DNA from 2 places in the Streptomyces sp. NBC_00078 genome. Region 1 is predicted to be linked to the other one. Evidence: riboswitches for the same ligand, from Rfam matches in the RefSeq annotation. Region 1 holds a riboswitch; the other holds the start of a gene.

The links. Region 1 has a riboswitch for cobalamin ahead of OOK07_RS33050 (CbtB domain-containing protein). Riboswitches for the same ligand answer to the same signal wherever they lie in the genome.
Region 2: linked by a shared signal. The riboswitch ahead of OOK07_RS39290 (IS1182 family transposase) and the one ahead of OOK07_RS33050 (CbtB domain-containing protein) in region 1 are both predicted to bind cobalamin.

The regions. Positions count from the first base shown of each region.
Region 1 covers NZ_JAPELX010000001.1:7,063,793-7,067,759, forward strand. The annotation lists gene OOK07_RS33040 (hypothetical protein) at 28-750, shown strand; gene OOK07_RS33045 (sigma-70 family RNA polymerase sigma factor) at 964-1,572, shown strand; cobalamin riboswitch at 2,009-2,160, shown strand; gene OOK07_RS33050 (CbtB domain-containing protein) at 2,195-2,416, shown strand; gene OOK07_RS33055 (CbtA family protein) at 2,438-3,190, shown strand; gene katG (catalase/peroxidase HPI) at 3,428-3,967, opposite strand, start outside.
Region 2 covers NZ_JAPELX010000001.1:8,449,663-8,453,629, forward strand. The annotation lists gene OOK07_RS39280 (purine-cytosine permease family protein) at 1-581, opposite strand, end outside; gene OOK07_RS39285 (GntR family transcriptional regulator) at 723-1,457, opposite strand; cobalamin riboswitch at 1,599-1,812, shown strand; gene OOK07_RS39290 (IS1182 family transposase) at 2,013-3,749, shown strand; gene OOK07_RS39295 (NAD-dependent epimerase/dehydratase family protein) at 3,873-3,967, opposite strand, start outside.

The DNA.
Region 1 (3,967 bases):
ACGCCGGGTGCAAAGATTGGGCGCGCTATGACTGTCGGAGGGTGGTGCCGCACGCTGCGGGCCGGTGTGTTCGCCGCCGCCTGCGTGCTGCTGGCCGCCCTCGGCCACGTGACGATGTCCGGCACTCCCGTCCCCTGGTGGACCATGGCCGCCGGCACCGCGGCAAGCGGCATGACCGGCTGGTTCCTGGCCGGCCGTGAGCGCGGACGGACGCTGATCGTCACCGTTGTGGTCGCCGCCCAGGCCGTGCTCCACGAGACGTTCTCCCTGGGCCAGACCCCGATGCCCGGGACAACACCGGACCCCGGTGCCGCACCGGTCGCCATGACCGCCATGACCGCCATGACCGCCATGACCGGCAGGGACACGGGCACCTCCGGTGGCGCATCCATGAGCGGCGTGACACACATGGCGACCGGCTCGGGCGGCATGGGGCACACGCACGCCATGGCCGACATGGGCGGCATGGGCGACGGCGCCTCGTTCGGCATGGTCGCCGTCCACCTCCTCGCGGCGGTCCTGTGCGGGCTGTGGCTCGCCCATGGAGAGCGCGCCGTCTTCGACATCCTGAGGGCCGCGGCAGCCCGGCTGGCCGCGCCGCTGAGGATGCTGCTGGCGCTACCCGTACCCGCCGGCCGCCCGCCTGCGCGCAGGCGCCGTATCGCCGCGCACCGGTCGTCGCCGGCCCGCTTCCTTCTCTGTTACTCCGTCACGTCCCGGGGACCGCCCCTGGGTGCCGCTGTCGTCTGAGACAGCCGGATCGACCGGGGCTCACCCCGCTTCTCGCCATGCCGCGCTCGCGCGTGGATCTCCCCAGGACCACCCGCCACTTCGTGCGGGCCGATGGGCGTGCGACGAGCCCCGGGCATTCGCCGTACCCACCGCGTACGGCCGCACCCAAGTGCCGGAGAGCCCCGCCCCATTGCGGGGCGTCGGCTCCGGATGACCCGAGAAGGACATCACGTGATCACTCCTGTCCTGCCTGCTCCCCGCCGGGCGGAGCGCGCGGCGGCGGACGCCTCCGCCACCGCCTGGGCACTGGCCGCCGGTAAGGGCGACCCCCACGCGGCCGAGCACTTCGTGCGCGCGCTGCACGGCGACGTACTGCGTTATGTCGCCTACCTGAGCGGCGATCCCCAGATCGCCGACGACCTGGCCCAGGACACGTTCCTGCGGGCCCTCGACAGCCTGCCGCGTTTCCAGGGGCAGGCCTCGGCCCGCACCTGGCTGCTGTCCATCGCCCGCCGTGCGGTGGCCGACAGCTTCCGCCGGGCCGCGGTCCGGCCCCGGTCGTCCGACCGGCACGACTGGCAGTCGGCGATGGAACGTTCCCAGCCCCGCGGACTGCCGGGCTTCGACGACGGCATCGCACTCCTCGACCTGCTGGAGACGCTGCCGGACGAGCGCCGCGAGGCGTTCGTGCTGACCCAGGTGGTGGGACTGTCCTACGACGAGGCGGCCGGTTTCATCGGCTGCCCCGTCGGCACCGTCCGCTCCAGGGTGGCCCGCGCCCGGGCCACCCTGGAGCGCCTGCTGCTGGAAGCCGAGAGCCAGGCCGCCAGGGCAGCTTGACGTGCTGGCCGGCGCCTGCCGGGGACGCCGGCCAGCACTCGAACGGAACTCATGGGTTGCATGCCTGCCCCCTGCCCGCATTCCCGTCTGCCCTCGGGCCTCAACTGGCAACGCCCGGACCAGAATTGGCGACTGTCTGGAACTCTGGCCTCGCTGGCGCGGGAGGCGAAGGCGGGCAAGCCGGACGGCGTGGCCGGCGCCTGAGCGATGGCGCACACCCGGCGGAAGGGGGACCGGGTTTACGCGGTGTGGCCGTGGGGCGAGCAGCCCAGCGGGACGGCCGGGCGCGGCAGGAGAGGCAAGGACCCGGACCACCGGCGCAGAGGACCGCCTCCCGGAATGGGCCGCGAGTTCTGTCGCCGGCGACCGACGACAGGCCCGATATCGGGGCCACTTGACGGGGGAGAGGGAGATCACTCCAGGTGGGGCGGTATTGGCCAGGTTCGCGGCACACGGTACCGTCGGTCTGATATCGACGACGGCAAGACGGAAGCCGGTGAGAGTCCGGCACGGTCGCGCCACTGTGTGCCGCCGCCCCGCAGGGGGTGGTGGCGAGTCAGACCCGTAGCCGTCGTCATGTGCACCACCGAGATGGGACGCGAGCTCCCGAGGAGGCCCTGCCATGGCGCAGCATGTCGCCCAGCCGACAGTCACCACCCCCGTCGTACCCGCCAAGCTGCCGCTGAAGGACATAGCCCCCTGGGCCGTCTTCGTCGGCGTCCTGATGCTGGTCCTGCTCTACTTCGTCGGCGCCGAACAGGGCGCCACCTCCGTGTTCAGCGGCACGGACGTCCATGAGTGGGTACACGATGCCCGCCACCTGCTCGGCTTCCCCTGCCACTGATTTGAGGGACGCCGCACACCCATGAACTCCACAACGGTAAGAAACCTCCTGGTGCGGGGCATGCTCGCCGGCCTGGCCGCCGGCGTGCTCGCCCTCGTTGCCGCCTATCTGCTCGGTGAACCGTATGTAGACAAGGCGATCGGCTTCGAGGAGGCGCACTCCCACGAGCACGAGATGGAAGTCGTCTCCCGCTCCCTGCAGTCGACCGCCGGTCTCGCCACCGGCGTTCTGGTCTACGGGGTCGCGTTCGGCGGCATCGCCGCGCTCGCCTACTGCTTCGCCCTCGGCCGCGTCGGCCGCTTCTCGCCGCGGGCGACCGCGCTGCTGCTGTCCGGCTGCGCGCTGCTGACGGTGTACGTGACGCCGTTCCTGAAGTACCCGGCCAATCCGCCGTCGGTCGGCAGCGCCGACACCATCGGCAAGCGCACCACCCTGTACTTCCTGATGATGCTGCTCAGCGTGCTCCTCGCGATCGCAGCCACCATCCTCGGCAAGCGACTCCAGCCGAACCTGGGCACCTGGTGGGCGACGGTGGTCGCGGTTGCCGCGTTCGCCGTCGTGATCGGCCTGGCGTACGAGTTCCTGCCCGTCGTCAACGAGGTGCCGAAGGACTTCCCGGCCACCGTGCTGTGGCGCTTCCGGCTCGCCGCCCTGGCCATCCAGGCCACCCTCTGGGGCAGCTTCGGACTCGTCTTCGGCGAGCTGGCCGAGCGGTTGCTGAACCCGAAGCCCGTGTCGGCGGCCGCGAAGGCGACGGTCACCGCTCCCAGCTGACCATGAATCGAACAGGTGAGAGGGCCCGCGGAACCATCCGTGGGCCCTCTCATCGCCTTGGGCGGCCGTGAGGCGATCACCCTGACCGTGGCGGAGTACGAGCAACTCATCGCCGGCCGCCCTGTGCTCACTGATCGGAAGCGGCGGCCCTCAGCGGGTAAACGACGTCGTGGTCGGACAGGTTGGACGGTCAGACGGGTCGTACCGTCAGACTCAGACTCAGACTCAGACTCAGACTCAGACGAGGTCGAACCGGTCCGCGTTCGAGACCTTGACCCACGCGTCGACGAAGTCCTTCACGAACTTCTCCTTCGCGTCGTCGGCCGCGTAGACCTCGGCGACCGCGCGCAGCTCGGAGTTCGAGCCGAAGACGAGGTCGGCGCGGGTGCCGGTCCACTTGACCTCGCCGGTCACGTCGTCGCGGCCCTCGAAGGTGTTCTGGTCCTCGGAGGTGGACTTCCACGTCGTGCCCAGGTCGAGCAGGTTGACGAAGAAGTCGTTCGTCAGCTTGCCCGGGGTGTCGGTGAAGACGCCGTACGAGGTCTGCTGGTGGTTGGCGCCCAGGACGCGCAGGCCGCCGACGAGGACGGTCAGCTCGGGGGCGCTCAGGCCGAGCAGGTTCGCCCGGTCGAGCAGCAGGTACTCGGCCGGCAGGCGGTTGCCCTTGCCCAGGTAGTTGCGGAAGCCGTCCGCGGTGGGCTCCAGCGCCTCGAAGGACTCGGCGTCGGTGTGCTCCTCCGTGGCGTCCACGCGACCCGGGGTGAAGGGCACCTCGAT
Region 2 (3,967 bases), 1.4 Mb from region 1:
TAGACCAGCGGGGCGACCATGAGCAGCAGCCAGATCGGGGTCGTCCACACCTGGAGCTTGCTGAGCGCCTTCATGCCGTAGATCACCAGCGGGATCACCATCAGGGTGGAGATGGCGTAGCCCAGCCACAGCGGCAGTCCGAGGCCGAGCTTGAGGCCCTGGGCCATGATCGAGCCTTCGAGGGCGAAGAAGATGAAGGTGAAGCTGGCGAAGATGACGCTGGTGAGGACCGACCCGTAGTAGCCGAAGCCGGAGCCGCGGGTGATCAGGTCCAGGTCGATGTTGTAGCGGGCGCCGTAGTACGCGAGCGGGAAGCCGGTGATGAAGATGACGACCGCGGCGACGGCGATGGCCAGGAGCGCGTTGCCCGTGCCGTGTGCCAGGCCGATGCCTGCGCCTATGGAGAAGTCCGCCATGTAGGCGATCCCGCCGAGCGCGGTCGTCGCCACGACCATCGGGGTCCAGCGGCGGTAACTGCGGGGCGCGAAGCGGAGGGTGTAGTCCTCCAGGGTCTCCTTGGTGGCCTGGCTGGTGGGAGAGTCCGACGCTGTGGCTGTCTGTGGGGAGTGGGTTGCACTCATGATCGACCCTTCGGGGATGAGGTGATGCTCCGGTGGGGGCGGAGGTGTGGTGAGCGGTGGGGCCCGGGTTGGCGTCGTCGGCAGCCGGGGAGTCGAAGGCCCGGGGCCGAAGTCCCCGGATTTCTCAGGCGGTTGCCGTCCTCAGAAGCGGCCGGCGTGCAGGGTCATCTGCGTCATGGCCCGCTGGGCGTGCTCCGTCACACCGGCCATCGAGTCACCCATATGGGCGTGCAGGGCCCGCAGGCCCTCGTCGAGCCGCCCGTCACGGACGAGTTCCAGGATCTCGATGTGTTCGGTGATGGTCGTCTCCACTCGGTCCTGGGTGAGGAAGTCGTACCGCCGCACCCGGCGGATCCGTTCGCTGACCGCCACGAGGGCCTCGGCGAGCGCGGGATTGCCGGAGGCACGGGAGAGTGCGGCGTGGAATCTCTCGTCCTGGACGACGAAGCGCGGATCCGGCTCCGGGGGCTGCTTGTGCAGCGCGTACCAGTGCTCCAACTCGGCGCCGATGACTGCCGAATCGTGCCGGACGGCCGGATCCTCGATGGCACGCGCGATCCCACGCAGCTCGAGGGTGACCCGCAGCTCGTAGAAATCCTTCAGCTGGGCCAGGTTGGGGATCGTGACGAAGAAGCCGCCGTCGCCGCGCTCGATCAGCCCGTCGGCCAGCAGCCGCGCCAGCGCCTCGCGCACAGGCGTCCGCGAGACCCCGAACCGTGCGGCCAGCCGCAGCTCGACCAGCCGTTCACGCGCGCCGAAATCGCCGTCGAGCACGGCCGCGCGCAGCTTCGCGTAGACCGACTCGCGCAGCGACGGCGCGCCTGCCGCCGCCGGACCCGGCACCGTGCCCGGCCGCGTATACAGCTTCGAATCCATGGGGGGACACGCTAGAAACCGCTTGTTTCCCGAAGATCCATCGCGTTGTGAACGGCTTGTTTCCGAGATCTCACGCGCCTGGCCGCGGAGGTTCGGCCCGCGGCAGTGGATCACCGGCCGCGCGACTCGACCGTACGACGGTCTTGATCGCGGGTAGCCAGTCGAGCCACATCCGAGGCCGGGGAGCCCGGTGTGAATCCGGAGCTGACGCACAGCGGTGAGGGGGACGGGCGGGGCATGTGACGTCACTGGGAGGAGCCCGTGCCGACCGGAGGGCCGATGGGGGCGAGCACAGGGAAGGCACCCCGGCCGGACGAACCCGAGTCCGAAGACCTGCTGGCACCTCCGTGCCTGGTGCGGGCAGGACGTCCGCAGGCCGGGCTCCAGTACGAGCCCCGACAACCGAGGCACCCCGCGCCCCGGCGAGACGATCGGCCTGCTCGGCCCCAACCGCTCCGGGACTCTGCTGCGCAATTCGCTGCGGGGGTAAGGCCGGGTCGGCGATGATCGTTGGCGGGGTCGCCTTCCTGTCGTGCGGTCCTGGAGGCGGTACGGATGTCGATGCGGCCGGTGGGGTTGCCGGAGATCCCGGAACAGACGGTGGTGGTGGCCCGGGCGGCGTTTCCGAAGGGGAGCCTGGCGATACGGGCGCGGGATCGCCTCGCGGAGGTCTTCGTCGATGAGCCGTTCACGGAGGCGTTCGGGGTGCGCGGGGCGCCGGGACTGTCGCCGGGGGTGTTATCGCTGGTGATGGTGTTGCAGTTCGCGGAGGGCCTGACGGATCGGCAGGCCGCGGCGATGGCGGTGCGGGCGATCGACTGGAAGTACGCGCTCGGTGCGGAGCTGACGGACACCGGATTCGATGCGAGTGTGCTGTGCCGGTTCCGGGCCCGGCTCGCGGACAACGGTATGGAGCGGGTGGTCTTCGACCGGCTCCTTGAGCACTGCAAGGACGCCGGCCTGGTGGCGGCCGGAGGCAAGCAGCGCACCGATTCCACCCATGTGATCAGTGCGGTGCGGGACTTGAACCGTCTGGAGCTGGCCGGGGAGAGTGTGCGGGCGGCCCTGGAGGCCCTCGCGGTCGCGGCACCGGCCTGGCTGGCCGGACACATCAACGTCACTGAGTTCGCCGAGCGGTACGGGCCGCGGGTCGACGGCTGGCGCATGCCGCCCTCGCAGACGAAACGTGACCGTCTCGCCCAGGTCTTCGGGCAGGATGCCATCGCCTTGTGCCGGGCGGCCTGGGCCGATGACGCTCCGGCCTGGATTCGCGAGATCGAGGCCGTGGGCTTGTTGCGGCAGGTCCTCGTGCAGACCTACATCGTCCGGACCGATGCCCGGGGACGGCAGGTGATCAAGAAGCGGGACGCCGACGACGGCGTCCCGCCCGGCCAACTCCGCCTGGCCTCCCCCTACGACTCCGACGCACGCTGGGCGGCCAAGGGCGACGACCTGTTCTGGATGGGCTACAAGATCCATCTCACGGAGACCTGCACCACCCTCCCCGACGCCGACGCCGACGCCGACGCCGACGCCGACGTGGGCACAGGGGTGGGCACAGGGGTGATGCCGAATCTGATCACCGACGTGCACACCACCGACGCGACCGTGCCGGATGTGAAGGCGACCGCCCCGATCCAGCGCAAGCTCGCCGAGCACGGAGTGCAGCCCGGCGAGCACTACCTCGACTCCGGCTACCCGTCGGCCGACCTGATTACCAAGGCCCTGAAACAGGGCATCCGCATGGTCACCCCGGTCCTCCAGGACCACTCTGACCAGGCCAAGGCCGCCGAAGGCTTCGACAAGAACGCCTTCACCATCAACTGGAAGACCCGCCAGGTCCGCTGCCCCGCCGGCAGGACCAGCTCCCACTGGAACCCGGTCAAACAGCACGGCAAAGACGCGATCGTCATCACCTTCAGCGTCCTGACCTGCCGGGACTGCCCTCTCCAGAAGCAGTGCACCACCTCGAAGACCGGGCGCCGCATGCTCACCCTGCGTCCCGAGGAACTCCACGAGAACCTCGCCCGGGCCCGCGCCGAGCAGAAGACCGACACCTGGAAGAACAAGTACGCCCTGCGTGCCGGAGTCGAGGGCACCATCAACCAGGCCCTCGACATCACCGGCATCCGCCGGGCCCGCTACCGCGGCCTGCCGAAAGTCCGCCTCCAACACGCCTTCTCCGCCACCGCACTCAACGTGATCAGGCTCGACGCCCACTGGACCACAGGCCCCCTCAACCGCCCCCGCACCAGCAGACTCGAACGACTCAGCTACAGACTCTCCGCCTGAACGAATTGCGCAGCAGAGTCCTCCGGCAAGCCAAAACTCTCCTCGACCTTCGCGGAAGGCCGCGCCGCCGTGGAGCGGACCCCGGGCCGACGTCACCGACGGCCCGGGGTACCCGGTGATCCGCTACCCGCGCCGGGCCAACGAGCCGTGGCGGCCGGCGACGTCGCCGGATCCGATCGCGTCATCGGTCTCCCGCTTCTCCCACGAGTGGTCGGCGG